Linked DNA regions of Pontibacter liquoris. The protein of the gene in region 2 interacts with the protein of the main gene of each other region in a pairwise test. Links are inferred from orthologs where the notes say so. Each region holds a gene or a part of one and is shown on either strand. Other genes may lie near its edges.

Region 1 (15,957 bases), 2.1 Mb from region 2 along the record:
GTATTTAGAGGAACTGAGAGCATCGGAAAAGATACAGGTGGAAATTGAAACGCAGCATCTTAAAAAGATCCTTACCAAATGAGAGACTTTCTGCAGGGCCTCTTCGGGCAAAAAGGGCCTGCAGGCAACAGGACGGTTGCAGGAACGCCTGTCCCCATCAACGTAAAAGAAGCAGCCTATATCCGGGATTCCAAACAAAGGCTTTCGGCCTTGCAGGCGCTGCAGGGCAGGTATAAAGGCACGCCTTACGCGCAAAAAATAAAGGACGTGCACGACAAAACAGAGCGCATCCATACTTACCTGGCCGAGCGGAGCCGGGCGTATGAGCTGGAGCTTTTTCACCTGCAGCATACGGACCATTTCCTGAATACCTTTACCGTGATCCTGGATGTGCACCGGCAGCAGGTGAGGTCCACGCGCTCGGCCACCGCCAGGGCTGATGCCGTTATCCGAAGGATGGTGTCTGGCCCGTTCCGGAAAGAGCGGAAAGAAGTGAAAGAAGCCCGCAGGCAGAACCTGGAAACCAGCGAGCGGGTGCTGGCCGACATTGCCGGGTCGATCACCAATGTGCCCCGCCTGACCGTGCCGGAGATCTCGATCAACACCTATACTAAGCTTATTTATCTACGGGAGGATGCCCCCGACAGCCTTATCCCGCACAAGATTGGGTTTACTTCCTCCCCAGAAGAAAAAGAAATGTTTGTCTCCTATGTGGCGGACCGGCTTGGCCTGGAGGATATCACTTATATCGGCAATGCCTTGGTAGCCATTCCCATACACCAACCTGCACAGCCCCCGGAGATGGTGCCTGTCATTCACTGGAACGGCTCGCCTTATGTGCTGATGCTGGACGATCACCGCCTGTTCCCGGTCAGTACTTTCCGGAAGCAACAGTAAGGGACAAATAGTATTTAAGGTATACCTATAAGTATGCTGGCGTTAACCTCTGAGCATGGGTAGCAGCCAACTGGCACTTCTAGACATCTACTGGCGCAAGCGTCCGCTTGTGCCTGCATTGCTTCTGTACTTCGGACTCTTATTGTTAAAAGAGCCTGGCACAAGAACGGACTAGGCACAAGCGGATGCTTGCGCCATAGAATGTCTGCAATTTAGTTCTTAAATGTTAGGGCTGCCATCAGGCTGCGCCCGGCCTGTTTTTACGGGATGCATTGTATACTTTGGTGAACCTTGATCGCTCTAACTGCTCGAGTTGCATGAGCAGGTTCATGGTGTGGTAGGCTACTGCTTTCGAGGTATCGTAAGGCTGCACTTCCGGCATTTCCTGTTCGTGTGGCGCAATGCGGTTATGTAATACCTTCAGGTAAATAATATAGCTATCGATGTGATTGCTTATCAATTTATAATAATCAGGGTTCTCACTGGCTTGGTCTAAAAAAGCGATCTTCTGGTTTTCCGCATCTTTTATTTCCTTGAAAACCGCCTGGCTGGCTTCCCGCTTTGAAAGCCCCTGTTCCTGTAACCGGTCAAAAAACTTATCTATATCAAACTGCACGTTTCCTCCTCTTCAATCCGTTAAAAAGTTTTATGGATTTTGTATACGGAAGTAATTTATACTTAGTTTAGTAAGTATAAACCGTGTTTTGTTTTAGGCGCGTTTGCCTTAGCTAAGCGAATGCCGCAAATAACGGGTTTAGCTACGTTCGGTCTTCAACAGAAAGGCTGCTTTTTATACCAGATTTTTCAGGTAAAAACCAGCTTAAAGGGTACATAACGAAAAAGTATGTGCCGGCAGGTATAGGTGCTATCGGGTTAATGCTGTAACCAGGCTAACGCGTCGGCTTTCACCGAAAAATTTTGCAACTGAAAGGGGAGCAGCTGTATTTCGGCCAGATGTTGCATTGTTGCTTTTGCCCGCATTTCAATGGTCTCGTTCAGCGACTGGAGACGGGCGATCTTCTCGACGCGGGTTCTGGAAAAGCCCTGGGCCAGGTAAATGGTTACTTCCCTGCTTTCTTCCATACCCACCGACATAACCGTATGGGATGCATCGAGCAGCACCTTCTTTACATCATAATTCTTGACAGTATCGATCAGGATATCAATGTTGTGCTTGATCTCAGGAAGCAGAAAGCCGTGCAGATCCGGATACCCGACAGCCAGAATGTCGGTAGCAGGCGTATAATCGAGCTTGATGATACTATTCTCAAAGAGAATCATGGGGCTTTACAGTTAAAAGTACGTGCTAATATACAGTATTTGCCCTGTTTCTAACGATAAACCTGTGCCTGCAGCCCATGGCTTGTGTAAGTGTTAAAGTAAAAGGGAATTCTATAAACATACTTATCCTTACGGCACCCTGCTGCTGATTCGGCAGCATATTTTGCGATTGTATGTGAAGAGGAAATCAGGCAAGTTGAAGCCGGAAAGAAGAAAAGCAACGGCGGGGATGCTGCATAACAGGTGGTACCTGCCATTATCCCATCAGGCATTATGCTACGGCAAGTTGCGGGTAGCTCAGCTGGTATTCGGCCGTGCTGGCCCTTAATTCTGCATAAAGTACCCGGGCTCTGACATGTAAGCAGAAACTGCTGAAGTTATTTTGGAAGCTGAGGTAATGGGTGCCCTCTATGATGCCGCGTATGCTCTTTTGCTGCAGGGCCTGGGCAAGAATTTTGTTCCTGACGGGTACTACATGGCAAACAAGGCCTCCTGTTACAAACTGACACTCTAAGTAGGTATTGTTTTCTTTTAAAAGCAGCAGGTTGCTGTTACTGAGCCTGGCGGCCAACTCTTCGAGTTCTATCATATATTTGTTTGAGCTGGCCGTATAGCCAGCTCCTGTTTTTATTTTTCTGCCCTCACGGCAGGTTGGTATGCAGCTTCATGTGTGAAAGAAAGGGAAGGGCCATGCAAAGCACCCATTCCAGCACGTCCGCTTCCCAGCCTTCAATCAATCAGTATAATAATCCCTTCAATTCCACACTATACGTTGCGTTTGCTCCCTATACGGGGTTGGCCTGTTACCAGCTTCTGAAGAAATGGGATATACCGTTTAATTACATGTAAATACTGGTATATAGCGCGCAGCTACGCATTTATACGCACTGGAATTTGCACAGGAGTGCGTCGAAATAAGAAGGGAGGGAACAGAAACATGGAAGTAGCTGCGTAAAGCTGGCATGCAAAGGATACTTATACTTACCAGGCGAAAGGCAACTAAAGTCGTTTGTTTAGGATGGTAGTTTCAAGCAGCATGCACTTAAAGTATAGCTCCTGCCTGAAGGGTTCTACTACCATGACATTATATACGATGCACCCGTTCAGCGTGCTTCCAGGTACCTACCTTTAATAAGAGAATAGCTGAATCATGAAAAAAGCCCATCATGCAGGGCGGCATGACGGGCTTTTACAAAAAGGAAGTGCAGCTTCTATAAGCTATTTCCCATAAGGATATGAGAAGACAAATCGTACTTATTTGCTTGTTTTGGTTTGGGTAATGCGGGGCAAGACACCACTGAAGGTTACCCCAATGGCGTTGGCAGCGTAGGAAGTATGCGCATTATCCTGGTACTTCATGATGGTATACGACAAGCCTATGCCGCTGTAAGCAACTTCAAAAACAGGACCGGCCGCGGCTTTAAAGGTGAGGTTTTCGCCAATGCCATCTGCGTTGAATTTGATCGCCTGGTGGGTCACAATGCCGGCTCCCAGCCTGATCTTGTCCGTGGCCATGCAGTTAGCTGTAAAATGAAGCGGTATCCGGGTGAGTCTGATGTGCACGTTATCAGCCTGCGTGGTTACGTATTTGTAGCCAACGGTAGCGCGTAATAGTAGGTTTTCTACTTTCCGGAACCGGAATTCAGCTCCTACGGCTGCAGAAACACCCTGTCCTGCTTTTACCGATTGGTCATCCCCATTCGTGAAGTATACTTTCGCCACTTCGTCGCCACCAAACTCAAAAGAACCGCTTAACAACAACCGAACAGGTTTGTAAGGGGCAACGCTTTCCTGGGTTGTCGAATCATTTGTTAAAATAGCCGCTTGCTGAGCATCAGCCTCGTAAAAGCAACCAAGTCCGAACAAGCATAGAAGTAAAAGTTTTCTCATAAAAGAAGTTGAAGGTTGAAAGTAATATAGTTTGAATAGTAGTCTCCTATTTTATTGTCCGGAACAGCTTGAATAACCTGCGTTTGCTTGATTTTAGCTGATGAACAAAGTGAGCCGCAATTATATGCAATAAAGTAGATATTTGCATAACCCGAAAGCGGAGAAATAAAAAAGCCGGCAAACAATTATGCGCCGGCTTTTTTAGTGTTTGTTAGAAGTATGGCTGGTTACTTTCCAATGCAGAACTTCGTGAAAATATTATCGAGCAGATCATCCGTCGTGATCTCGCCTGTAATCTCACCCAAACTATACAGTGCACGACGAATATCAGCGGCTACCAGGTCGTTGCTGATGCCGAGAGCCAGGCCATTGAGTACATCATCCAGCGCCGCATAGGTCTTATTCAGGCTATCGACGTGGCGCAGGTTGGTCACGATGGTCTGCTGCTGGGTGTTGAGTTTACCCAGTGTTACTTTGTCTACCAGGGCCTGCTTCAGCTCGTCCAGGTTTGCTCCCTGGGCAGCAGAGATCGGCAGCACGCCGGTTATACTTTGTTGTAGCGCAGCCAGTTTCTCCGGCGAGGCCTGGTCCATTTTATTGGCCACAGCAAGTATAGGGCGCTTGTCTGGGTTCAGCCGGTCCAGCTCTGCCTGCACCTCTTCGGCTGTTTCTTCGGTTATATCGAAGAGGTAGATGATGAGCGACGACTGGCTGAGCTTTTGCATGGTGCGCTCCACACCAATGGCTTCCACTTTATCTGTGGTTTCGCGCAGCCCGGCCGTATCAATAAAACGGAATGTGATGCCGCCAATGTTAATCTCGTCCTCAATAAAATCGCGGGTAGTACCCGGCACATCCGACACGATGGCTTTTTCTTCGTTCAGTAGTTGGTTGAGCAGGGTGGATTTTCCGGCATTCGGCTTGCCCACGATCACGGTCGGCACGCCGTTCTTGATGACGTTGCCTAGTTCAAATGATTTTAAAAGTTCGCGGATGATGCTTTGAATGTTGTTGATGAGCGCCCGCAGCTGTTCGCGGTCGGCAAACTCTACGTCTTCTTCGCCAAAGTCCAGTTCAAGCTCAATCATGGAGGCAAAATGCACCAACTCGCCCCGCAGGCGCTTGATCTCTTGCGAAAAACCGCCGCGCATCTGCTTCATGGCTACCTCATGCGAGAGAGCAGAATCGGAAGCGATCAGGTCGGCTACCGCCTCGGCCTGCGCCAGGTCGAACTGCCCGTTCAGGAAAGCGCGTTTGGTGAACTCTCCGGCATTGGCCAGGCGCCCTCCTTTGCTGAGCAACAGCTTTACAATCTGCTGCACAATGAAATCGGAGCCGTGGCAGGAGATCTCCACTACGTTTTCTTTGGTATAGGAGTGGGGCGCCACAAACAGCGACACCAGCACTTCGTCCAGCACCTTTTCCCCATCGCGGATAGTACCGAAATGGATGGTATGGCTGGGCTGCCCGGCCAGGTCTTTGCCTTTAAAAACGGCATTGGTAATGCTGATGGCCTTAGGTCCGGACAAGCGGATGACAGCAATAGCACCCGTACCCGCCGCAGTGGCAACGGCTACAATGGTATCGGTGGTGGTGAGGGTATGTATCAAACTAATCGTTTCTTATTCTTAAGGCAGATGCAAAGTTACGATAAGTTCAGGAGGATTAGAAGGTAATGGCTTTCGGATACCTTGGCAGGACACTTCTCGGTGAAGCTTTCGTGAGTAGTGACGTTTTGCATGGACCAGTATTGTTGTTTATACGTTGAGCCTGGCTGGTTTTTACGTTGTATATGTCTTTTTCTCGTCGGTCCTGAGTTCACTATACTTTGGCTTTATACGTTTTCTACCGCCTGTTTGAGTGCAGTGTTAAGGTGGTGGTTACCTGTGATAGCCAGTATGCGATTGGCATGTGTATAGTGCGGAATAAAGTTGGTTAAATGCTGGGATGTAGTGCTAAACTATACTTCAATTTTTAAGCGCTTTGCTGGGGTTTCGCCTCGCCTGCGGTGCCTTCCTTTTCTGCTTGATGTTGTCATTCTGAAAGGATCTTTGTGAAAGGGAGTGACGCTTTTTGCAACTACATAGAATCTATTGCGCCTATACTTCACTAGTAGGCTAGTCCGGATTTCCTAATCTACGGTAACCACAATAACGGGGATTAAGAAATCCCCAGCGGGTGACTTTCGGACTGAGAAGTCCGAAAGGGCGTAAATAGAAGTGCCTTTTTACTGCGCAGCCTTAAATGCTGCCAGACAAGATGCTGCCTAACTATAGGGAGCAGAGGTAAGCAATCTCATCACTACTTCTTCTCATACTCTTGCCACGTCATGGTTTTATGGTGATTGCCGCCAAAATAACGGAGAATCTTCATGAAAGCAGGTGCATCCAGGTAGCCGGGGACCGGCGAGAGCATTTTCATTTCCTCGTCCAGGTAAACTGTGGACGGGTAGCTCATTTGCCCGTTCAGTAGGGCTATTGCCAGTTCATGCGAGCGGTATTCAGGATTATACTTAAAAGTATGGCCATCCAGGGTGATCGGGTCCTTGCCTTCTGCATCCAATTTAATGGCATAGTAATGGGCGTTCACATAGGCAGCCAGCTCCGGGTCGGCAAATGTGGTCTTATCCATCTTCTTACACCAGCCACACCAGTCGGTATACACGTCGATCATCATTTTGCGAGGCTCCTTTTTTTGCCGCGCTGCCGCTTCTTCGATCGTAAGCCAGTGGATGGGCTCCGCTTTTATACTTGGTTGAGCCAGCTCCGTGCCCGGCAAGTTTGCCGCGGCAGTTTCATTTACTTTGTAGACGGAAGCCAGCAGGGTAAGGGCAGCGGCTGTTCCGATCAGGGGCGTTTTAAGCATATCTTGTGGCGCTTTCAGAAGTATAATCTTCCGGTTTTCAACTGTAAGGTAAACATCAACCGGCACAATTAAAATTCCGCTCCCATACTAGCGTATAAATCCAGCGAGACGCTTGTTTATTCCAATCTTCTATGATTGTTCTGGAAGGATTTTGAAAGGAAGTATAGACTCCGGCAAACCTGTGCAGGAAGCAAGCAATTCCTTATACTTATTTCTACGAGGGCTGTCAGATGATGAGTACAGGTATGTTAACGGCATGGCGCACCGCTTCGATCGTGGTTCCCAGGATCAGGTCTTTCATCATTTTATGGCCGTGCGAGCCCATTACCAGCAGTTCGGCCTCGTAGCGCTTGACTATTTTGGGGATAACCTTTTTAGGATTGCCAAAGCCCAACTGGTATGTGACGTGGTAACCTTTGCTGCGGAGATCCTGCACATAGCGCTCCAGGTTGAGCCGGTCCGAGTCTGTTTCATAATCGTCGATTTCAGGACCCATAACCAGGGCGCCGGCCGTTTCCACAATGTGTATGAGCAGGTAATCGGCGGCAGGCGTGCCGATGGCCAGGGCATTGTTGATGACCTGCTTGTCGGCTTTTGTAAAATCGAGTGTGATGGCTATTTTGGAGTAAACGGGCCTGGCAAGTGGCTGCTGGTAGCTTACCGGCTGAAAATGCGGGGCTGGTGTATGATGTTCCCGCACTTTCCGGACGAAAGGCTGGAACGTAATATAGAGCAGCAACAGGGCACAGGCCATCACCACAGGAACCACCGCAAACCCGATGAGCAAAGCGTGCTGTGAAGTATGTAGCCAGCCGGTGAGCTCTTCGTAGACAAGGTTTGCGTTTAATACCACGATAATGGAAGCGGAAAGCCAGGCGCCGGTTTTTGCCCACTTGCCGGCGGCAAATTCCCCCATCTGCTGTTTATGGCTTACAAAATGGATGAGCGGAATAACAGCAAAGCCCAGTTGCAAACTAAGTATAACCTGGCTTAGCACTAGCAGCTCGCCGGTGGCATCTTCGCCAAAATAGATGATCACAAACAGGGCAGGCACCACTGCCAGCAAACGGGTGATCATACGCCGGAGCCAGGGCTGGATGCGCAGGTTCAAATAACCTTCCATCACGATCTGACCCGCTAGCGTGCCGGTAAGCGTGGAGCTCTGGCCGGCCGCGATAAGGGCCACGGCAAACAGCACCGGCGCCCACTCGCTGCCCAGCAATGGCGCCAGGAACTTGTGGGCATCTTTGATCTCGGAAACGGTGTACATGCCGTTTTTGTAGAAAGCGGCCGCCGCCAGTATCAGGATGGCTGCGTTCACAAACAGGGCCAGGTTCAGAGCAACAGCCGAGTCGATGTTGTTGAAACGGATCGCTTTGCGGATGCCGTCGCTGCTGCGCTCGATCTTGCGCGTTTGCACCAGCGAGGAATGCAGGTATAGGTTATGCGGCATTACAGTAGCGCCGATTATACCGATGGCAATGTAGAGGGCGTCGCTGTTCGGGATGGAAGGAATAAAGCCCTGCACCAGTTCGCCTACATCGGGCTTGGCAAAAAACATTTCCAGCACAAAGGCGCCGCCTATAATGGTAACTAGCACCAGTATAAACGCTTCCATTTTGCGCATGCCCTTGTTGATGAGGAAAAGCAGCAGGAAAGTGTCCAGCACTGTCAGGCTGACGCCCCAGATCAACGGCAAGCCAAACAGCAGCTGCAAACCAATGGCCATGCCCAGCACTTCGGCCAGGTCGCAGGCGGCAATCGCAATTTCAGCCAGAATGTAGAGCGGGATATTGATGTAGCTGGGGTAAGCCTCGCGGGAAGCCTGCGCCAGGTCTTTGCCGCGCACCACACCCAGGCGGGCACTCAGGCTTTGCAGCAGAATGGCCATCAGGTTTGACATGAGCAACACCCACAACAGCTTATACCCAAACTGGCTGCCCCCGGCAATGTCGGTCGCCCAGTTGCCTGGGTCCATATACCCCACGCTTACCAGGTAGGCCGGCCCCAGAAAAGAAAACAGCTTTTTCCAGAAGCCTGTCTGGCTCGTTGTATCAATAGAAGAGTGAACCTCGCCTAAAGACTTACCTGATAAAGGCTCCTGCGTTAACTTGGTTTCCATGGGTTGTATAAAGTATACTTGCTTGCCTGATTTCCTGTGCTGCCTCAGGCCGACAGGTAGATGTTTTTTGTGATCTCGTAGGAGAGGTGCAGGGTTTTACTGCCTTCCAGCCGGATCTCCAGGGAGTTGTCATAGGGTATGCGATCCGCTACTTCGATCCGGCTCCCCAGCGAAATACCCATCCTGTCGAGGTGTTGCAGAAAAAGGGGCTGCGAATCGTTTACGCCCACTACCACCCCGGCTTCCGCTACTTCCATGTCGGCTAGCAGCTTCTGCTTTTTCGGCTTCATCTTCCCATCTTCCGATGGAATCGGATCGCCGTGCGGGTCATACTTGGGATGCCCCAGAAACGCATCCATGCGCTGGATGAGCAGTTCGGAGCGCACGTGCTCCAGTTCTTCGGCCACCTCGTGCACCTCGTCCCAGCTAAAGTGGAGCTTCTCTACCAAAAACACTTCCCAAAGCCGGTGCTTGCGGATGATCTGCAGCGCCACTGCCTCGCCCGCTTCCGTGAGCGTGACACCCCGGTATTTGATGTAGTGCACCAGGTTCTTGGCGCTCAGCCGGCGCAGCATATCGGTTACCGAAGCTGCTTTGGTCGCCAGCGCATCAGCCAGCGCGTTGGTACTCACGCCCTGTTCGCCACCGCCCGACAGCTTGTAGATGGCTTTGATATAGTTTTCCTCGGTGAAGCTATGCACGCTTTTTTAAATTTTGAATAACTGAATTTTGAATCATTGAATGGGATGACAGTAAATATAAACTCCGCCCCTTCACTCCATCATTGATACAAGGTTCAGTTATTCAGTGATTCAAAACTCAGTTAATTAAAACTACCACCGGATGAGGGCTGAGGCCCAGGTAAACCCGCTGCCAAAAGCGGCCAGGCACACCAGGTCACCTTCCTTGATGCGTCCTTCCAACACTGCTTCGCTCAGGGCGATGGGAATGGAGGCTGCCGTGGTGTTGCCATACTTGTGAATGTTGCTGAACACTTTTTCCATCGGCAGCTGCATTTTCTGCTGTATATAGGACGTGATGCGCAGGTTAGCCTGGTGCGGGATCAGCATATCAATGTCGGAGGGCTGATAGTTGTTTTTCTGCAGGGCTTCTGTGATCACCTCCGGGAAGCGCGTAACCGCGTGCTTAAACACGGTGTTGCCGTTCATATAGGGGTAAATGGTGCCTTCGTCGATCATCTCGTGGGTGAGGCGGTTTTTCTTATTGCTGCCCGGGTCGATGGTCGCCAGTTCTTCAGCAAATTCGCCGTCGGCGTGCAGGTGGGTGGAAAGTATGCCCTGTTCGTTGCTATCGGAAGGGGTGAGCACTGCCGCGCCGGCACCGTCGCCAAAGATTACCGAAACGCCGCGGCCCCGTGTCGAGAAGTCCAGGCCGCTGGAGTGGATCTCAGAACCTACCACCAGCACATTGTTATACATGCCGGTTTTGATGAACTGGTCGGCTACCGATAGGGCATACACAAAGCCCGAGCATTGGTTGCGCACATCTAGCGCTGGGATTTCCTTGATGCCCAGTTCGCGCTGCAACAGCACTCCGGATCCCGGAAATACATAGTCCGGGCTTAAGGTCGCAAATACGATCATGTCCAGGTCTGCTGGTTCCAGTCCGGCCATTTTCAGCGCCCTGCGGGCAGCCTCTGCGCCCATGTTAGAGGTCGTATCAACACCCTCTACAAAGTAGCGGCGCTCCACAATCCCGGTTCTCTCCCTGATCCACTCATCAGACGTATCCATGATCTTCTCCAGGTCTTTGTTGGTCACAACCCTTTCCGGAACATAGTGGCCAACACCGGCAATTTTTGAATTTCGCATAGTATAAGAGATTTGCGTACAAATATACGGTTATAAAATAAATTTAGATTCGTCTAAAAATAAATTTAGGAAGTTTTAATCTTTTCATGCTCCAGCAACGGGGTAATGGCTACCAACAGCTTCTGTTCTTCCTCTTTCCAAAACGCCTCGGCCGGCACTCCCGTTGTATAAAATTGCTGCTGCCGGAGCTGCTGCAACAGCGCCGCCACATCGCAGGTCCTGAAGTCAATACTTACGCCAGCCGCATGCCGGGCCACAATTGGTTGCCAGAGCGGATTTGCCTGTACCACAACCGGCAGCGCATGCGCTACATATTCATAGAGTTTGGTGGGGATGCAGCGAAACGTGCTGGCATTCGGCTGATAGGGGAGCAGGCCCAGGTCGCTTTGCTGGATCTGCTGCACAATAGAGGGGTGGGGCACCAGTTTATCGCCCCCCACCAGGCGAATGTAGGGCCGGCCTTCGGCAAGTTTTTTTACCTGGTGCCAGGTTTCGGCGCGCGCGCTATACCCTATTATAGTAAGGGTGGAACCCGGCCGCAGCTGGTGTACCGCTTCGGCAAACGTGATCGCCTCGAATACCCCGTATAGTTCGGCAATGGTACCGGAATAAAGCAGTTGCAACGGTCCGGCGGGCAGAGCTACAGGGGTAACGGGCATCGTATAGCTGGCGCCGGGTTTATACTTGTTTTGTACCAGCGTGGTGTTGCGTGTCAGAAAAGGCAGCTCCTGCAGGTAACTCTGTTCAGCCACCAGGTAGTGGCTTATACTTGTGGCGGCCGCTTTTTCTATCTTCCGGACTCCTAGGGCGAGCAGGTGTTTGAGGCCTGCATTATAATTGTGTTGCGCCGTCAGGTTCAGGGCATAATTTTCACGCACATCATACACCAGCCGGCACCCGTGCTTTTTCTTAAAGTATAAACTAGATAACAGCAACTCGTGCGTACATACTATAATTACCTGGGGTTTGAGGTGGCAAAGTAGCCGGTAATAAAGCACTTGCGCGCTGGCCCGTTTTATACTTAAGCGCCTGAAATGAAAGATCGGGTGGAAGGACATGTTCGCTGGCGCATCGGCAGGCAGAGCCGCCTCAAACCCGCAGATATGTACCTGCACATCGGGCAGCATGGCCAGCGAGCGGCCCAGCTTCTCATACATGCGGGTATCGTTTACAGGTTTTAACAGCGAAGCAATCAGGATTCTCTTTTCAGGCATCGGTTAAATTTAATACTTTTATGCTTTAATTGTTAGCAACGAATCAGACATGGCATTAAGAGAAGTAATAGAAGCGGCCTGGGAGAACCGGGCCCTGCTGCAGGATAAAATCACGGTGGAGGCGATCCGCACCGTGGTAGATGAACTGGACAAAGGAGTGCTGCGCGTGGCAGAACCTGTGGGTGAAGAATGGCAGGTAAATGAATGGGTAAAGAAAGCGGTGCTGCTCTACTTTCCGATCCAGGCCATGCAGACCATCGAGGTAGGTCCTTTTGAGTTTCATGACAAGATCGCGCTGAAGCGCAATTATGCCGGCCTGGGCGTACGCGTGGTGCCGCATGCCATTGCGCGCTACGGAGCGTTCCTGGCAAACGGCGTGGTGATGATGCCGTCTTATGTAAACATCGGCGCATATGTGGATTCCGGCACTATGGTGGACACTTGGGCAACCGTTGGAAGCTGCGCACAGGTAGGCAAGAATGTGCACCTGAGCGGCGGCGTGGGCCTTGGCGGCGTGCTGGAGCCTGTGCAGGCAGCGCCCGTAATCATTGAAGACGGGGCTTTTATCGGTTCCAGAAGTATACTGGTGGAAGGATGCCGTGTGGGCAAAGAAGCGGTGATCGGAGCAGGTGTGACCATTACCGGTAGCTCTAAAATTATAGATGTAACGGGCAGCGAGCCTAAAGAGTACCGCGGGTATGTGCCGCCTCGTTCGGTGGTGATCCCAGGTTCGTATACCAAGCATTTCCCTGCCGGCGATTTCCAGGTGCCCTGCGCCCTGATTATCGGCCAGCGCAAGGAGAGCACCGATCTGAAAACATCGTTAAACGATGTGCTGCGCGATCATGCCGTAGCGGTGTAAGGGGTGCAATATTCGTTTTCCGTTGCTCGTAAAGTATAGATAAGAGTCAAAAGGCCTCTGCTGGTATTCCGGTAGAGGCCTTTTGTTTAAAGTATAATGGGTGATAGGAAGGCAAGTATACCTATTGCGTTTATGCAAGCTGACGCCAGAATTAACTAGTGCCTTTTAAGTGGGCAAGTCTCCAAACTTGCGTGTTGAGAAAGCTGTTATAATATAGATAATATATGTGAGTCCGGAGACTCACACTACCAAACGGCACAAGTAAATACTGGCGCCAGAATCGCGATTTTTAAAACTAAAAGCCGCTGCAAGTATACTTGCAGCGGCTTTTAGTTTATTATGATTCCTGAAAGGGTTAAATCATTAACAATTTAACAATAACTTACTTCTTCTTAAACCGGTCTGCTACGATGAGCTCTTTGGAGCCATGCGTCCAGGTATAAAAGCCCTGGCCGGATTTAACACCCTTGTGGCCGGCCTGTACCATATTAACCAGCAGCGGGCACGGCGCATACTTCGGATTTCCAAATCCCTCGTGCAGCACATTCAGGATAGACAGGCAGACATCAAGGCCAATAAAATCGGCCAGCTGCAGCGGTCCCATTGGGTGGGCCATACCCAGTTTCATAATGGTGTCGATCTCCTCCACGCCAGCTACGCCTTCAAACAGGCTGTAGATCGCTTCGTTGATCATCGGCATCAGGATACGGTTCGCGACAAAGCCCGGGTAATCGTTCGCTTCGGCCGGAATCTTGCCCAGCAGTTCGGTTATTTCTACTACCTGGCGGGTCACCTCATCTGAGGTGGAGTATCCGCGGATCACTTCCACCAGCTTCATCACTGGCACCGGGTTCATAAAGTGCATGCCGATTACGTTCGCAGGGCGTTCGGTAACCGAGGCGATCTTGGTAATAGAGATAGAGGAGGTATTGGAGGCAAGTATGGCTTCCGGTTTGGCAAAGGTGCTCAGGTCACGGAATATCTTAAGCTTGAGGTCTACGTTCTCGGTGGCAGCTTCCACCACCAGGTCTGCTTCCTGCACGCCTTCCTGCAGCGAGGTGTAGGTGGTGATGTTGCGTAGCGTGTGTGCTTTCTGCTCTTCGGTTAAGTTTCCTTTGGCTACAATGCGGTCCAGGTTTTTGGCAATCGTGCCAAGGGCTTTCTGAAGCGCTTCTTCCGAGATGTCAATTAATGAAACAGGAAAACCATTTTGTGCAAAGGCGTGCGCAATGCCGTTACCCATGGTGCCGGAACCGATAACTGCTATTTTTTTCATATGGATCGATCGTGTGAGTGATAAACGTATACAAAACTAGCAGAAAAACCCGAACAGACCTGTACCTGCGAAAGGCTCTTGGAAGACTTCTATTTAAAGCACGTTTTGCTGGCGTAAACCACTTCTTTTTAAATGTGAGCGGCCCTTTATAACGATAAGAGTATGAAAAAATATTTTCTGCTTAAGCGAAGTGGCTGAAATAGTTGGCTATCAGGGATGTAATATGTGTTTATAAAAGGGTGCAAAATCCGGAATTTAGCTTTTATAGGAAAGCTTACACAAAAAAATACTTAAATATAAATCCTTTAGAATATAGCTGCGTAAAAGCTTAAAATAAAAAAATACAAATACCTTTTGCCCCACGGCTGAAAAGCTTAGCCGGTGTTTCGACAGAAAGCAAAGGGGGCAGAAGTAAACTAAACTAAAAGCTAAAAACTAAAATTATGGGAAATTTACTTTATGTAATAGCGGTTGTATTGGTAATCTTCTGGTTAATCGGTTTCCTGGGCTTCCCGGATGCTGTAGGTGGTATTATCCATATACTTCTTGTACTGGCAGTAATTGCCGTAGTACTGCGCTTGATACGAGGAGCCTAACTTCTGGCACAATTCCTCGTTAGTAAACATGAGAAACAATCATTAAGACACTTATAACATACACAACTATGGGAAATCTATTGTATATCATTGCAGCCATACTGGTAATTTTCTGGCTAATAGGCTTTCTGGGTTTCCCGGATGCCGTTGGTGGTCTGATCCACATTCTGCTTGTAATTGCCGTGATCATAGTACTCCTCCGGCTTATCCGGGGCTAGTGGTTTAGGATAACTAAACAAGAAGGATAATAAATAAAAAGAGCCGCCACAAAATTGTGGCGGCTCTTTTTATTTAGGTAAAGTCCTTATTTACGGAAAGGAATATTAAAACCGGCGCGGATTACCGGGTTACTGTAAGGGTTAGCCGGGTCGTCGTTCACGTTGTAGAGCAGCAGCAGGTCAAACGAGGCTTTGTCGCTGATGCGCTGCCGGTAACCGATGCCGGCCATGGGCAGCGCCAGCATTTTGCGCTGGGTATAATACCCCTGCTGATCAAAGTATAAGGACTCGGTACTGATTGCCTCCAGCTCGGCGTGCGCCAGCAGCGCACCGTCGCCGATATCAAAGAGTTCTACCTGTGTAAAAGCGCGCCCGCCGTAATTGTTCAGGCTCATGCCGCCACTCCGGATAAAATGATAGACAACGCCTGTGCCGACACTAAACCGGTTGGTGACCTTATAGCCAAGTATGGGCAGCAGCGAGATGTTGGTATAACTGCCAAACTGCAGGCCAAAGCTGCCGCCATAGTATAAACGATCGATCGGAGCCAGCTTTTCCTGCTCGTCTTCCTGCTTCCGTGCCTGTGGTGTCATTACCGGGGGCTGCGCTACGGGTGGGCGTACCGTAGGTCTTTGCTGCGGCCGGGGCTGCTCGGTAGGAACAGGCGGGCCGGTAGGCAATGACGGTTTACGGTTCACAGAATCAGGGGTCTGGGCAGCAGCTTGCTGGCTTACCAGAAGCAGCAGCAGGAGCCAGGCGGCCATACATTCTATAAGGCGCAGATTTTTCTTCATCAGGTTTAGCTCTTAGCGGTAGTTGCCACTGGTAACGTTAAACAACAGCAGTAGCGTACATTTTCTTGCGCAGCTCCTTTATCGACTCGTCCGAAAGATACGCTTCGTAG
Region 2 (15,782 bases):
CTACATGGCCAAGCAGATCCTGCGCACCAAAGGCATCAACATTCCCATTATTACCACCCTGCACGGCACCGATATTACCCTGGTGGGCAAAGATGCCTCGTTTGAGCCGGTGGTAACTTTCAGCATCAACCAATCCGACAGCGTAACGGCTGTGTCGGAGAGCCTGCGCCAGGAAACTTACCAATACTTCGAGATCGAAAAGAAGATCGAGGTGATCCCTAACTTTATCAACCTCGACAAATTTAAGCGCCAGCAAAAGGAACACTTCCGTATGGCCATCAGTCCCAACAACGAAAAGCTGCTGGTGCATACCTCTAACTTCCGAACCGTAAAACGCGTGGAGGATGTGATCCGGATCTTTGCCGCCGTGCGCCAGCAGATCCCCAGCAAGCTGCTGCTGGTAGGCGACGGCCCCGAGCGCCCTAAAATGGAGAAGCTGTGCCGTGAACTGGGCATTTGCCAGGACACCCGCTTTCTGGGCAAGCTGGAAGCCGTGGAAGAGGTGCTCTCCATTGCCGACCTGTTTTTGATGCCCTCCGAAAAAGAGAGCTTTGGCTTGGCAGCACTCGAGGCCATGGCCTGCGAGGTGCCGGTGATCTCGACCGACGCCGGGGGTATTCCGGAACTCAATATCGATGGGGTAACCGGCTTTGTGAGCCCGGTAGGCGATGTGGAGGCGATGGTAAAGAACGCCCTTTTTGTGCTGGATGATGCCAACCTGCCCCGCTTCAAGGAAAATGCGCTGAAACGTGCCCACGAATTTGACGTGGATAAAATTGTACCGCGCTACGAGCAGCTCTACCTGAACACGATCAAAGAACAGCAACTGGCGCTACTTTAATGCCCGGCACCCGGAGGAAGTATAACCCAGGCCGTTTTTACAAGTGCCTTCCCCAATGTTTAAACGGCACGCACCTAAGGCGGGCTGTTTTGCTGCTAACGCACGTATAGCTTTGGCTATACTTAATAAATTGCACCCATGAGCAAAGACAAATATTTTATCATCGATTTCGATAGCACCTTTACGCAGGTGGAGGCGCTGGACGAACTGGGAGACATCTCGCTGCAGGGCGAGCCAAACAAGGAAGCCCTCCTGCAAAAGATCAGCCAACTGACAGACAGCGCCATGGCCGGTGAAAGCTCTTTTTCAGAAGGGCTTACCCAGCGTCTGCACCTGCTGAAGGCGCACCAGAAACACCTGCCTCCCCTCATCAGCCGCCTGCAGGACAAAGTATCGGAATCCATCCGCCGCAACAAGGATTTTCTGACCGAGTTTGCCGATCAGATCTTTATCGTTTCCAGCGGGTTCAAAGAGTTTATCACGCCCATTGTAACGGAGTATGGCATTAAGCAGGAGAACGTATATGCCAACACGTTCCGCTTTGATGCGGCCGGCAATGTGATCGGCTTTGATGAAGAAAATGTGCTGAGCCGGGATAAAGGCAAGATAAAGCTGCTGGAGCAACTGGCTTTATCCGGGGATGTGTATGTGCTGGGAGACGGCTACACCGACTATGAAATTAAAGAGGCCGGCTTGGCCAATAAGTTTTACGCCTTTACCGAAAACGTGGCGCGCGACAAGGTCATTGCCAAAGCCGAGCACATTGCCCCGAGCCTGGATGAATTCCTTTATCAGAACAAACTGCCCATGGCCATCTCTTATCCCAAGAACCGCATCAGCGTGCTGCTGCTTGAGAATATTCACCCCAAAGCCGTGGAGCTGTTCCGCCGCGAAGGCTACCAGGTAACGGCCCTGCCGGGTGCGCTGAGTGAAGAGGAGCTCTGCGAGCAGATCCAGAAAGTATCGATCCTGGGCATCCGGAGCAAAACGCAGGTAACCCCCAAGGTACTGGCCCATGCCTCCCGCCTGATGAGCATCGGCGCCTTCTGTATTGGCACCAACCAGATCGATCTGGCTACCTGCTTGGAGGCCGGTATTACCGTATTTAACGCCCCTTACAGCAATACTCGTAGTGTGGTGGAACTGGCTATTGGCGAGATCATCATGCTGAGCCGCGGCGTTGTAGGCAAGAGCGACAAAATGCACCAGGGCGAATGGGACAAATCAGCCGCGGGCAGCTTTGAGGTACGCGATAAAAAGCTGGGCATTGTGGGCTACGGCAACATTGGCGCCCAATTGTCGGTGCTGGCCGAAGCGCTGGGCATGGAAGTATACTATTACGATGTAGTAGAAAAGCTCCAGCTGGGCAATGCCCGTAAGTGTGAATCGTTGCACGAGCTGCTGGAAAAAGTAGATATCGTGACGCTGCATGTAGACGGCCGCCCTGAAAACAAGCATATGTTTGGCGCAGCGGAGTTTGACGCCATGAAGGATGGTGCCCTCTTCCTGAACCTGAGCCGCGGCCACGTAGTCGATATCGAAGCGCTGGTAACAAACCTGAAGTCCGGGAAGATCCGTGGAGCCGCGGTGGATGTGTTTCCGCATGAGCCGGCCACCAACAACGAGCCTTTTATGAGCGAGCTCCGGGGCCTGCCTAACGTGATCCTGACCCCGCATATTGGCGGCAGCACCTCCGAAGCGCAGGTAAACATTGCTAACTTTGTGCCTAACCGCATCATGGATTACATCAACTCGGGCAACACGTACCAGAGCGTCAACTTCCCGAACATTCAGCTGCCCCAGCTCAAAAACGCGCATCGCCTGATCCACATCCACGCCAACGTGCCGGGTGTATTGGCTAACATCAACCAGGTGCTGGCCAATAATCACGTCAACATCCTGGGCCAGTACCTGAAAACAAACGAACGCGTAGGCTATGTGATCACCGACATCGACAAAGCCTACGACAAGCAGGTAGTCAACGACATGCGACAGGTACCCCATACCATCAAATTCCGTATTCTTTATTAATTGCGCTCCGGCACATTACCGTATCATGAATCAGAAACTATACTTCACACCCGGCCCTTCGGAGCTCTACCCTACCGTGCCGCAGCACATGCACACGGCGCTGGAGCAGAAAATAGGCAGCATCTCGCACCGCAGCCAGCAGTTTAAGGATATTTATGCCCGGGCCGTAACCGGATTGCGGCAGCTGCTGCAGCTACCGGATAATTATGAGGTGCTGTTCCTCTCCTCGGCTACTGAAGTATGGGAGCGGGCCATCCAGAACACCGTGCAGCAACGCAGCTTTCACCTGGTAAACGGCTCTTTTTCGAAACGATTCCGGGAAGTGGCAATAGAATTAGGGCGGGATGCGCTGAAGTATGAAGTACCCTTTGGCCAGGGCTTTGACGTGGACAGTATACAGGTGCCCGCCGATACAGAGCTTCTGGCGCTTATTCAGAACGAAACCAGCTCCGGCGCCTGCATGCCCGTGGCCGATATTAACCTGTTCCGGGAGAAAGCGCCTGGCACGCTGCTCTTCGTGGATGCTGTTTCTTCGCTGCCACATCCGGCGCTGGATTACACCAAAATTGATGCGGCATACTTTTCGGTGCAGAAATGCTTTGGCTTGCCGGCCGGACTAGGCGTGTGGCTCGTAAATGACCGTTGCGTATCCAAAGCCGACATTATACTTTCCAGTGGCTGCTCTATCGGCTCTTACCACCAGTTGCCGGCCATGGTCCAAAAGTCACGGGAAAACCAGACAGCCGAAACCCCCAATGTGCTGGGTATCTATCTGCTGGCCCAGGTGCTGGAGGATATGAATCAAAAAGGAATTGAAGCGATACGGAAAGAAACGGATGAGAAAGCGGCCCTGGTTTATACGTACCTGGACCGGAACAGAACGTTTTCAGCAGCCGTTGTAAACCCACAGCACCGCTCTCCCACCACCATTGTGGCAAACACCACCGTACCTGCCTCGGAGGTAAACAAACAGCTGGCTGCATTTGATCTCACAGTAGGCAGCGGCTACGGCAACTACAAGGAAAACCAGATCCGGATAGCCAACTTCCCCGCACACAGCCCCGAACAGATGCAACAGCTGGTAAATAAGCTCGACGAGCTGTTTGGATAAGGCTGGGAAGTTAGAGAGTTAGAAATTTAAAAAGTTAGAAGGTTAAAAAGGTATAGAATGAGAAGGTAAGAAGGGAACTTGTGATTTACTTGCGGTAAGTTCTTCTTTTGCTTGCGGAGCACCGGGCCGATATACGATTCTCCTCTTTTGAAGTCTTTTTGGATTGTAAAAGAACCAGTGGTTTAACTTTCTAACTCTCTAACCTTCTAACTTTGTAACTTCTAAAACACCTGGCCTATCTCCTGCTTCACATACCCAATGGCACGGGCGGTGGGGTCCTGCTCGGTAGCCAGCACGGTTTCCAGAATGCGTTTGGCCAGGTCCGTGCCGCGGGCGCCTTCCGGCAACTCCTGGTAGGTTTTGTTGATGAGGCTCACCACATCTTCGCGGGCGTGTTTGACCTGCTGCCAAGCTTGCTCGGTCATGTATACCTGCTGCGACATATTGTGGTTAAACTCGTTGCGTATCTCGGTGAGCAGCATGCGGTGGTAGTCTGCCGCAGTGTGCCCGGTGCTACCAACGCGCAGCAGCATGTTACTGGGCGTGATGCGCTCGAGCAACAACACGATCCGCTCGTAAGCCTGCAAACGGATGGGCAGCACCACTTCGGCATTTTTCTGGCGCAGCTCCAGCAGGCGCACCTTATAATCGCGCTCGTAGTGCTTGGTTACCAGGTAATACATGGCCACGGCCACAATCAGGGCGGGTAATACGATCTTTAACAGGTCTAGTATAAACAGGAGGAATTGGTCCATAGAAGTGGGTTTGAAAGTATAAATATCGCGAAAAATTAATTTAGGATACATGAATCATTTACGCGCCGGGGCTGTTTTTAATGTAGAAAGACACGCTGCGCTGAATAATTCCTGAGAATTACGTAAGTTTGTGGCTACAAATAATGAAAGTAGATACTATGGCAACAGAAACCAAGACTGCTCCTATCACACTCACAGAAAGAGCTTTAGCAGAAGTTAAAAATATAATTCAGGAGAAGAACGTACCAGAGGGATATGGCCTGCGCGTGGGCGTGCAGGGCGGTGGCTGCTCGGGCATGTCATACTTGCTGGGCTTTGACAAACCAAAAGACTCGGATGAAGTATTTCCGTTGGAAGGCGTAGAACTGATCATGGATAAAAAGCACGCTATGTATGTGTTAGGCATGCAGGTAGATTTCCAGGACGGGCTTAATGCGCGTGGCTTTGTGTTCAACAACCCGCAGGCTACCAGCACATGCGGTTGCGGCAGCTCCTTCTCCGCCTAAATAAACAAGCACCTTCTTTCTATTTAGATAAGCACAGCCCGGCCATTGGCCGGGCTGTGCTGCTTTACAGGTATAGGTTCCGGCTTGTGCCTATTACCAATAAAAAAGCCGGTCCTTTCCAGAACCGGTTTTTTTTATGCTATTGCTTTAGGTTATACTCGGTAGAAAAGCCACTTGGAAAGCTCTTTGTAGTTTATCTTTTTGCCATACATTAAAATGCCGACCCGGTAAATACGAGAAGCTAGCCAGGTGGTAAAAATAAACCCGAGCACCAGCAGCCCCATCGATAGCAGCAGCTCCCAGGCAGGCACGCCAAAGGGCACCCGCACCATCATCACAATAGGCGAGGTAAACGGAATGATAGACAGCCAGAACGAAACCGCACTATCCGGGTTTTTTAGCACCAGCGAGTACGACAAAATAAAGGACAGCACCAGCGGGATGGTGATCGGGAACATGAACTGCTGCGTATCCGTTTCGTTGTCTACGGCAGCACCAATGGCCCCGAACAGGGAACCATACAAGAGGTAACCACCCAGGAAGTAGAACAGGAAGCACCCGATAATGAGCGGCAGGTTCAGGTTACCAACGGCATTCAGCGTATCTGCTACCATCTCCGAGGCCTGGCTTTTTTCTTTTGCTGCGTCTTCGTCACTTACTTCTTCGCCCGTAGCTGCGGCACGCCCCGAGGCAAGCTGTTCCATGGGCGTAGGTGCCGGCTGAATATTGAACACCGCCTTTACGCCCGTGACCACCACCAGCGAGAGCACCACCCACAGCAGAAACTGCGTAAGCCCCACGGCGGCAATACCAATGATCTTGCCCATCATCAGCTGAAAAGGCTTTACCGACGAAATAATGATCTCAACGATGCGGCTTGTCTTCTCCTCGATCACGCCGCGCATGATCTGCACCCCATACATAAAAATGAAGAAATAAATAATGAGCGCTCCTGCCACGCCGGCCCCGGACGTGACAAAGGCATTGTTATCTTTCTCACCTTCATCGCTCAGGTTCACCGAGGCTACTGAAATATCCGCTTTCATGTGCTGGAGCACTTCACGGTCCAGGCCCGAGGCAATCAGGCGCTGGTTTTCCACTTCCTTCTCCAGCATATTTTCGAGCCGCACTTTTGTCTGCAGGCTGGTATTCTTTTTGGCAAATACTTTGATGCCCGTAGGATTATCGATGCTGATCTTGGGGATGTATAACAGGGCCGTATTGTCAGTTTCCTTATATACTTCCTTCGCCTGCTCCAGTGAGCCGGAAAGAGGCACAATCTTCAGATCATCCTTGCTTTCGAGCTTTCCGGCAAACAAACCGCTCTCGTCCAGCAGCATCACCGTTTCGGCACTATCCGACATGGAGATGAGCAGGCCGGGCAGCACCATAAACGCAGCCAGCAGCAGGGGCGTCAGGAAGCTCATGATCAGAAAGCTTTTCTTGCGCACCCGCGTCAGGTACTCGCGTTGAATAATTAACCATATTTTATGCATGAGACGGCTCTTTTACTTTTCGGATGAAGATATCATTTATACTTGGCACCAGCTCCACAAACGAGTGTACCTCCACGCGCTCAATGAGGTAGCGCAGCAAATCGTTCGGAGTGGTGCCGTTGAGTAATTTTATGTGGGCCCTGAAAATGCCATGGTTTACGTGTTGCTCCAGCACCTGGTAATCGGGCGAGGTGACCAGCAGGTTCCCGTTCCCGATCACCTGGAAGGTATCCGTTTTGTAAGCGTTCTTGATCTCTTTCACTGATCCGTCCAGCACCTTGCGCGACCGGTTAATGAGCGCGATATTGTCGCAAAGCTCCTCCACTGACTCCATCCGGTGCGTCGAAAAAATAATGGTGGCGCCCCGCTCGCGCAGGTTCAGGATCTCGTCCTTTATCAGGTTGGCATTGATGGGATCGAACCCGGAAAAAGGCTCATCCAGGATAATGAGCGAAGGCTCGTGCAGCACCGTGGCAATGAACTGCACTTTCTGCTGCATGCCTTTCGAGAGGTCTTCGATATGCTTGCCCAGCCACTCCCGTATTTCAAAACGGTCTATCCAGGTTTTGATGCGGGCCGTGGCGTCGCTCTTGCTTAGGCCTTTGAGTTGGGCCAGGTATAGCAGCTGCTCCCCCACCTTCATTTTCTTGTAAAGGCCGCGCTCTTCGGGCAGATAGCCCATTTCCTTGATATGGTCGGGCCGCAGGCGCTCTCCTTTAAAGTATATCTCCCCCGAATCGGCGCCTGTGATCTGGGTGATGATGCGGATAAGCGAGGTTTTGCCGGCGCCGTTGGGTCCCAGCAAGCCAAAAATGCAGCCCGCCGGAATCTCGAAACTCACCTCATCCAGTGCGGTGTGGTTGGCGTACTGCTTTGATACGCCGTTAATCTTAAGAATACTCAATGCTGGTTCCTTTAAGTTCAATCAAAAATAGCTTTATCCTGCGCATCAGGCAAATATATTCGGATTGTTAGATGTTTTATCGACGAAGCCTAGTTTTCAGAGGATGAAAGCCCCGGCAGCGCTGCCGAATAAAAAAGCCGCCTCTTCCTTTGCAGGAGGGCGGCTTTTGTTCTATCCGTTAGTAAATCGCGGCTTACTGAAAGTAATCTTTCACTTTCTCGAAGAAGCCTTTGTCGTTTTTACCTGGCTGGGGCGCAAAGTTGCCTGACTCCCGCAACGCCTCGAGCATGGCTCGTTCGTCGCTGCTGAGTGATTTTGGCGTCCATACATTGATGTGGATCAGCTGGTCGCCTCTGTCGTAGCCATTGATGTCTTTTATACCTTTGCCGCGCAGCCTGAAGATCTCGCCGCTTTGCGTGCCTGGTTTGATACTGATCTTTACTTTGCCCGAAATAGTCGGCACTTCGATCTCCGCTCCCAACGCCGCATCCACAAAACTGATGTACTGGTCGAAGATCACGTTGTTCCCGTCGCGCTTCAGGGTAGGGTGCGCCTCTTCCTCGATCTGGATCAGCAGATCGCCCGGCACGCCGCCGCGCTCGGGCACGTTGCCTTTGCCGCTCATAGACAGTTGCATGCCATCCATTACGCCAGCCGGCACATTGATCGAGATCACCTCTTCCTGCTGCTCGCGGCCTGTACCATGGCACACGTTACAGTTGTGCGTCACAATACGGCCTTCGCCGTTACAGGTAGGGCAAGTCGCTGTAGACACCATCTGGCCCAGCATGGTGTTTACCACCTGGCGCACCTGGCCCGAACCCTGGCACTGCCCGCAGGTCTGCATATCGGTGCCGTTCTTGGCGCCGTTGCCCCCGCAGGTACTACACGCCACATAGCGCTTTACTTTTATTTTTTTCTCAACACCATTGGCAATTTCTTCCAGGTTAAGCTTCAGCTTGATGCGCAGGTTGCTGCCCTTGCGCACACGGCGTCCGCCACCCCCGCGGGAGCCGCCAAAGAAACTTTCAAAAGGGCTTCCGCCGCCCCCGAAAATATCGCCGAACTGCGAGAAAATATCCTCCATGTTCATGCCACCGCCGCCAAAGCCGCCGTTCATACCCTGGTGGCCGAACTGGTCGTAACGCTGGCGCTTCTGCTGATCACTCAGCACCTCGTAGGCCTCCGCAGCTTCCTTAAACTTTTCTTCTGCGGTGTGGTCGTCGGGGTTCTTATCCGGGTGGTGCTTGATGGCTAGTTTACGGTAAGCCTTCTTTATCTCTTCCTGGCTGGCACTCTTGCTTACTCCTAAAACTTCGTAATAATCTCTCTTAGCCATTGCTTACGCTCCTATGATAACTTTTGAAAACCGGATCACCTTATCGTTCAAGGTATATCCCTTTTCAATTATGTCGATAACCTTCCCTTTCAGGTCATCAGATGGGGCCGGGGCTTGTGTTACAGCTTCCTGCAGGTCGCTGTCGAAGTTATCCCCAACCTGTACTTCGATCGGCTTCAGGCCTTTCTGCTGCGTTACATGCTTCAGCTTATGGAAAACAAGGTCCAGCCCCTGCGCCAGCACGTCCACCTCTTTGGTAGAGCCGAGCGCCTGCCTGGCCCGTTCCATATCGTCCAGCACCGGCAACAGGTCGCCCATCAGCTCCTGCGTAGCCGTCTTCGACAGGTCGATGCGCTCTTTAGCCGTGCGGCGTCTGAAGTTCTCGAACTCAGCCATCAGGCGGATGTATTTGTCTTTCATTTCTGCCAGCTCAGCTGCTGCAGTATCGGTAGGAGTCGCTTCGGTTTCATCCGTTTCCTCCTGCTGGTTCAGTGTCTGCTCCTCTTGCGGGGTGGCAGCATTGGCAGCATTTTCCTGAATTTCTTCCTGCGCCTGGTTGTTCTTGCTATCTTTATCTGACATAATGCCTCAAAAATATTAGGTTAATAAGTCTGTATTGTCTTGTCAATTAGTTTGCCAAACCGCCCTTCGTGTCAAGTTGGCACTTTTAATTCTGAATGACTGAGTAAATGAATGACTGAATAATGAGATGATATGCACACAAAACCTCACCTTGGTAGCCAGTATTTTATTCAATGATTCAAAATTCAATGATTCAAAATTCAATTATTCAAAATTAAAGCCGCAAGCGCTTAAAAAAAATCGGTAGACAACTTTGCAGCTTCTACCGATCATGTATAAATCACACGAGGTGGTTGCGCTAGCTATTGAGTGCCTCCCAGATCATGTCTTTTAACGTCATAATGTTCTTGCCTGTAATGCTCGATATAAAGACGGTTGGTAAACCTTCGGGCAGCGTTTGCCGCATTTCTTCTTCCAGCTCCTCATCCAGCATATCGGCTTTGGTGACAGCCAGGAGGCGCTTTTTGTCCAGAAGTTCCGGGTTAAAGGTTTCCAGCTCGTTCAGCAGCACCTCGTATTCTTTGGCAATGTCGGCACTCTCACAGGAAACCATAAATAACAGCATGGAGTTCCGTTCAATGTGGCGCAGGAAGCGTAATCCCAGTCCTTTGCCTTCGGATGCCCCTTCAATGATCCCCGGAATATCCGCCATCACAAATGACTTGTAGTCGCGATAAGCCACTACACCCAGATTAGGGGCCAGCGTGGTAAAGGCGTAATTGGCAATTTTAGGCTTAGCAGCCGATACAACCGAAAGCAGCGTGGATTTACCGGCATTCGGAAAGCCCACCAGTCCCACATCGGCCAGTAACTTAAGTTCCAGGATCACCCACTCCTCGCGGCCGGGCTCGCCGGGCTGGGCATGGCGTGGGGTCTGGTTGGTAGGCGATTTAAAATGGGCATTGCCCAGGCCACCGCGGCCGCCAGGCGTCAGGATAATTTCCTGGCCGTGTTCGGTGATCTCGCACATGACCTCGCCGGTCTCATCGTTGCGGGCAATCGTGCCCAGCGGTACTTCCAGCACCTCGTCTTTGCCCTGGGCGCCAAACGAGTGGCTGGGCCCGCCGTTATGGCCGTTTTCGGCAATAATATGCTTGCGGAACTGCAGGTGCAGCAGCGTCCATAGCTGGGAATTGCCACGCAGGATAATATGTCCGCCACGGCCGCCGTCGCCGCCGTCGGGTCCACCTTTGGCCGTCAGTTTATCGCGGTGCAGGTGTGCCGATCCCGCACCACCGTGACCGGAGCGCGAGCAGATTTTTACGTAATCAATAAAGTTGGATGATGCCAAATTATGGGGGCCTAAATGTCTCTTGCTACTTCCCTTCCTGCTTTGCTTTCAGGCCATCGATCTGCTGGCAAAGGTTGTTAAAGATCTCCTCGATCTCGCCAATACCCTCTACCGTACAGAATTTGCCCTGGCCTGCATAGTAATCGGCTACAGGGGCGGTTTTGGTGTTATACTCCTGCACACGCTTGCGGATCAGTTCTTCGTTCTGGTCGTCGGGGCGGCCGGATGTTTTGCCACGCAGCAGCAGGCGCTTGGTTAGCTCCTCGTCGTCTACCCGCAGGGCAATCATGCAGGAAATGGCGGTACCGTGCTCCTGCAACAGCTTGTCCAGACCCTGCGCCTGCGGCACGGTGCGCGGAAAGCCATCGAAAATAAAGCCGGCAGCCTGCCGATGCTCTTTCACTTTGTTCTCAATCATGCCGATCACCACTTCGTCGGGTACCAGCAGGCCGCTGTCCATCAAATTTTTAGCTTCCAGGCCCAGGGCGGTGCCTGCAGCAATTTCGGAACGAAGCAAATCGCCGGTAGACAAGTGGATAAGGTTGTATTTATCAATCAGCTTCTGACTCTGAGTTCCTTTACCGGCTCCCGGAGGACCAAACAAAACGATGTTGAGCATATCTTATAGCTAGAAATAAAAGGCAAATGTACGTATAAAATTAATGTGCTTTTTCAAATTTTCGAACGGCTGCTAACCCGCTTCCCATTTAAAAGCCTGCAAACGCGCGCAGTTTTTGGTTGGTTACGACACGATTTTATAAATATCGCGCAGGTTGCGGCCCAGGCCATTGTAATCCAGGCCATAGCCTACCACAAAATCATTGGGAATCGTTTTGGCCACGTATTTCACCTCCAGCTCATGCTGCAGGCACTCGGGCTTCATTAGCAGCGTAGCCACCTCCACCGAAGCCGGGCCGCGGTCTGCCAGTTGTTTGAGCAGGCCATGCACCGTATGGCCCGTGTCCACAATGTCTTCCAGCACAATCACATGGCGCCCGCTGATGTCTTCGTTCAGGCCCAGGATCTCTTTTACCTTGCCCGTGCTGTGCATATCCTGGTAAGAGGCCAGGCGGATAAAGGAAACTTCGCAAGGAATGGAAATGCGCTTGAGCAGATCAGCGGTAAACATAAAGGAGCCATTGAGCACAGCCAGGAAAAGTGGCGTTTTGCCGGCATACGCCTGGTCCAGTTGCTCGGCCAGCATCACGATGCGTGCAATGATCTCTTCTTCGCAAATGTATGTGCTGAAACTGCAATCATGCAGGGTTATGGTACGGGGATTCATGGGTCGGTTCTTTTGGTGGCCTGACAAAGATAAGTATAAATTAAAAAATAAGCCCAACGCAATGGTTGGGCTTATACTTACAGGCACTTATTATTGCTCTTACTTTGCTGCAAGGCCTTTTAAAACAATGGTATGCGGCGGCATGGCGTCCGCTTTTGCAGTAGATGGGGCCACGTGGGTGGCATCCAGGTTTATTTTGTTCAGCTCCTTGTTGATCTTGATCGGCGCTTCGGGAATGGCGGGCTCCTGGTCCAGGGCAATGTAAGGCGCAATAACCAGCGACACGATTGACATGAGCTTGATGAGAATGTTCATACTTGGCCCGGAGGTATCCTTGAACGGGTCGCCCACGGTATCGCCTGTTACGGAGGCCTTGTGCGGCTCGGAGCCTTTATACTCCATCACGCCGTTGATCATCACGCCCTGCTCAAACGATTTCTTGGCGTTATCCCAGGCGCCGCCGGCATTGGACTGGAACATGGCCATCAGCACACCCGACACAGTTACGCCGGCCAGCAGACCGCCCAGTACCTCGGCCGAAGAAGTATCCGGCAGCACGCCTTTCAGGCCGAACCCGATAATGAGCGGCACGATCAGGGCAATAGCGCCCGGCAGCAGCATCTCGCGGATAGCGGCTTCGGTAGAGATGGCCACGCATTTTTCATACTCGGGCTTTCCGGTGCCTTCCATAATGCCGGGAATCTCCCGGAATTGGCGGCGCACTTCATGCACCATCGCCATAGCTGCCCGGCCTACCGCTGCAATTGCCAGCGCCGAGAAAACAAACGGGATCATGGCTCCTATAAACAGGCCAGCCAGCACCGGTGCTTTGTACAGATCTATACTTGGGATGCCGGCAATGCCTACAAAAGCGGCAAAAAGCGCCAGCGAGGTAAGCGCAGCAGAGGCAATGGCAAAGCCCTTACCGGTAGCCGCCGTGGTGTTGCCCACAGCATCCAGAATATCCGTGCGGCCGCGTACTTCTTTGGGCAACTCGCTCATTTCAGCTATACCGCCGGCATTATCAGCAATAGGTCCGAAGGCATCAATGGCCAGCTGCATGGCCGTGGTGGCCATCATACCTGCTGCGGCTATGGCCACGCCATACAAGCCTGCCGAGGCATACGAGAGCACAATGCCGGCTGCCAATACAATAATAGGCAACACCGTGGAGTGCATACCCACTGCCAGACCGGCAATGATGTTGGTAGCATGGCCCGTAGAAGATTGCTGCACAATAGAGTTCACCGGCCCTTTGCCCATAGCTGTATAGTGCTCGGTGATGATACTCATAAGCGAGCCCACAGCAAGGCCTACCAGCACAGCTAGGTAAACGCCGTTGGCAGTAAACTCAAAATTGCGGAGGGTAAGGGTTTCGGGCAGCAGCCAGTGAATTACGAAGTAGGTGACAACAGCGGTGAGGGCTACCGAGATCCAGTTGCCGCGGTTTAGGGCCGCCTGCACGTTGCCGCCTTCCTTTACACGCACAAACAACATCCCGATCAGGGAGAAGATAATGCCCAGCCCCGCGATCATCATCGGAAGTATAACCGGCGAGATGCCGCCAAAGTTGTCCTGCACCACTACCTCGCGGCCCAAAACCATGGTAGCCAGGATCGTGGCCACGTACGAGCCGAAAAGGTCAGCGCCCATCCCTGCCACGTCGCCTACGTTGTCGCCCACGTTATCGGCAATGGTAGCCGGATTGCGCGGGTCGTCTTCCGGAATGCCGGCTTCTACCTTGCCTACCAGGTCAGCGCCAACGTCGGCTGCTTTGGTATAGATACCGCCGCCCACACGGGCAAACAAGGCAATACTTTCAGCACCCAGCGAGAAGCCCATGAGCACTTCCAGGGCGCGCTCCATCTCAATGCCATTCACATCGGCGCCGGTGCGCTGCACAAAATAATAGTAAAAGGCGATAAACAAGGAGCCTAGTCCCAGCACGGCCAGGCCTGCCACGCCCATACCCATCACTGAACCTCCTGCAAACGAAACGTTCAGTGCCCGGGAAAGGCTGCTGCGGGCTGCCTCAGCAGTGCGCACGTTTGCCTTGGTAGCAATCCGCATGCCGATGAAGCCTGCCAGTGCAGAAAGAAAGGCCCCGATCAGAAAGGCTACCACAATAAGCGGGCTCGACTTCTCGCCGGTAGAGCCCAGGTAAAACAATAAGAGTGAAGCGATCACCGCAAAGATGGCTAAGACTTTGTATTCAGCCTTCAGGAAAGCCATTGCGCCGTCAGCGATGTGGCGTGCAATGGTGCTCATGCGCTCGTTGCCGGCAGGCTGCTTTGTTACCCAGGCAGAGCGAATCCAGGTGTAGAGAAGCGCCGCCAGTCCAAAGGCAGGAATTGCGTAAAGAATAGGTTCCATTCAGTAGGTTTAAAGGTTAAAGTATATGCGTATTGCTATTAAAGAAAGGGGACTTTATTGACTTTTCCAAATACATACCGACAAAGCTTTTCCACATTCCGGGCAGCTATACCGCTAAATGCAAACGCGTTACAACATTAATTCAGAAAAAGCTTTGTACGTACGCCTGCAGCCCCTTGTTAGTGTAACTAAAAACGCAAAAGGCCAGCCCTGGGGGCCGGCCTTTGCCTGTGGTTTATACTTTTAACAAGGCCTCTGCTGTGGCCCCAATCCCTTTATAGTTTCGCCATCAGCTCCCGGTACAGGGCTACCATACTTTCAATATCTTTTTTGTGGACGATCTCGTCGGGTGTGTGCACGTTATCTTCCGGGGCACCTACAAAGCACCAGTCCCAGGGATAGGCGCTGTACTGCAGCTCTTTGGCGTCGCTGCCGCCGGCTCCTTCCACTTCCAGCTGGTAGGGTATGCCGGAGGCTTTGGCAATCCCGATGATCTTCTGCACATACGCCCGGCGTGGGATCAGGCTGTCGCGCATCGAAATGGCCACGCCCTGCCCGGCCTTCACCCCTTCGGTTACCCAGGTAATGTCCGAGATCAGGGCCTGCCGCACACCGTAATGTTCGTAAATGTAGCGCGCCAGGTAAGCTACCGAGCCGCCGCCATGCTCCTCCCAGCTGCTGAAAGCAATAATGCCGTTTTCCAGCGTTTCAGCTACCTGCAACGCACTCCACACGCCCAACCGGTTATCCATGTAGCAGGACTGCACCGTATCATCGGTTTCGCGGAAGTTGCATTTAAAAACCAGCTCCGTGCCGCGTTCAATTTCCCGCTCGTAAGCATAGGTCAAAGCGTGCGCTTCTTCGTCATACTGCAGGGTGCATTCAATTTTACCCTGAGCATCTTCGCCTACCAGTTTATAACCCGATTTTATACTTGGCCCGCCAATCTGCACCAGCTCGTTGCCATAGCGTACCGTAAAACCGATGGAATCCATGTGCGCAAAAATTGCACTCCTTGGCTTGCCGAACACCAACAGGATGCAGTCCTGAAACTGCTCGCCGGAGAGCACCTTCGGTTCGGTGCGCCAATGAACTTTCTGCGCTTCAATATAGTTCAACAGATATTCTGAAAGGCTTTTTTCGTTGCCAGATGGGGCTTGTATCCGGCAGAGTTCCTCAAGTAATCTCATAGGTATTTTCTTTTTAGGGAATCCAAATTTAATAATATTGTTGTACTTTTAGAACTTCAGGCGCATCACAGGTCTGCA

The links.
Region 1: the proteins of LWL52_RS01500 (region 2) and LWL52_RS10155 interact in binary tests that used the Escherichia coli proteins (3 or more experiments, as listed by UniProt). The link is inferred for Pontibacter liquoris from one-to-one orthologs.

What each region holds. Positions count from the first base shown.
Region 1 is NZ_JALEBG010000001.1:2,446,366-2,462,322, reverse strand. What follows is about bases 6,608-9,502. They hold LWL52_RS10155 (Nramp family divalent metal transporter), read right to left. Parts: upstream 9,056-9,502; coding sequence 7,160-9,055; downstream 6,608-7,159. Other genes in these bases: LWL52_RS10150 (metal-dependent transcriptional regulator), read right to left, coding at 9,100-9,502; LWL52_RS10160 (thioredoxin family protein), read right to left, coding at 6,608-6,933. Also shown: LWL52_RS10195 (hypothetical protein), read left to right, coding at 1-82; LWL52_RS10190 (hypothetical protein), read left to right, coding at 79-897; LWL52_RS10185 (hypothetical protein), read right to left, coding at 1,136-1,513; LWL52_RS10180 (hypothetical protein), read right to left, coding at 1,771-2,178; LWL52_RS10175 (hypothetical protein), read right to left, coding at 2,450-2,767; LWL52_RS10170 (hypothetical protein), read right to left, coding at 3,433-4,068; tRNA uridine-5-carboxymethylaminomethyl(34) synthesis GTPase MnmE, read right to left, coding at 4,296-5,684; more of LWL52_RS10160, read right to left, coding at 6,370-6,607; more of LWL52_RS10150, read right to left, coding at 9,503-9,756; LWL52_RS10145 (3-oxoacyl-ACP synthase III family protein), read right to left, coding at 9,889-10,887; LWL52_RS10140 (glycosyltransferase family protein), read right to left, coding at 10,953-12,101; LWL52_RS10135 (2,3,4,5-tetrahydropyridine-2,6-dicarboxylate N-succinyltransferase), read left to right, coding at 12,151-12,963; LWL52_RS10130 (3-hydroxyacyl-CoA dehydrogenase family protein), read right to left, coding at 13,346-14,239; LWL52_RS10125 (lmo0937 family membrane protein), read left to right, coding at 14,683-14,835; LWL52_RS10120 (lmo0937 family membrane protein), read left to right, coding at 14,904-15,053; LWL52_RS10115 (hypothetical protein), read right to left, coding at 15,140-15,847; LWL52_RS10110 (ABC-F family ATP-binding cassette domain-containing protein), read right to left, coding at 15,885-15,957. UniProt on the Escherichia coli protein: H(+)-stimulated, divalent metal cation uptake system. Involved in manganese and iron uptake. Can also transport cadmium, cobalt, zinc and to a lesser extent nickel and copper. Involved in response to reactive oxygen.
Region 2 is NZ_JALEBG010000001.1:356,312-372,093, reverse strand. The notes cover bases 7,777-10,496. They hold LWL52_RS01500 (nucleotide exchange factor GrpE), read right to left. Parts: upstream 9,566-10,496; coding sequence 8,987-9,565; downstream 7,777-8,986. Other genes in these bases: obgE (GTPase ObgE), read right to left, coding at 9,864-10,496; dnaJ (molecular chaperone DnaJ), read right to left, coding at 7,838-8,983. In the rest of the region: N-acetyl-alpha-D-glucosaminyl L-malate synthase BshA, read left to right, coding at 1-841; serA (phosphoglycerate dehydrogenase), read left to right, coding at 980-2,872; LWL52_RS01530 (aminotransferase class V-fold PLP-dependent enzyme), read left to right, coding at 2,898-3,983; LWL52_RS01525 (DUF7935 family protein), read right to left, coding at 4,205-4,738; LWL52_RS01520 (HesB/IscA family protein), read left to right, coding at 4,897-5,244; LWL52_RS01515 (ABC transporter permease), read right to left, coding at 5,397-6,740; LWL52_RS01510 (ABC transporter ATP-binding protein), read right to left, coding at 6,733-7,644; more of obgE, read right to left, coding at 10,497-10,856; LWL52_RS01490 (adenylate kinase), read right to left, coding at 10,882-11,475; hpt (hypoxanthine phosphoribosyltransferase), read right to left, coding at 11,599-12,141; LWL52_RS01480 (sodium-translocating pyrophosphatase), read right to left, coding at 12,241-14,514; LWL52_RS01475 (M20/M25/M40 family metallo-hydrolase), read right to left, coding at 14,790-15,704. UniProt on the Escherichia coli protein: Participates actively in the response to hyperosmotic and heat shock by preventing the aggregation of stress-denatured proteins, in association with DnaK and GrpE. It is the nucleotide exchange factor for DnaK and may function as a thermosensor.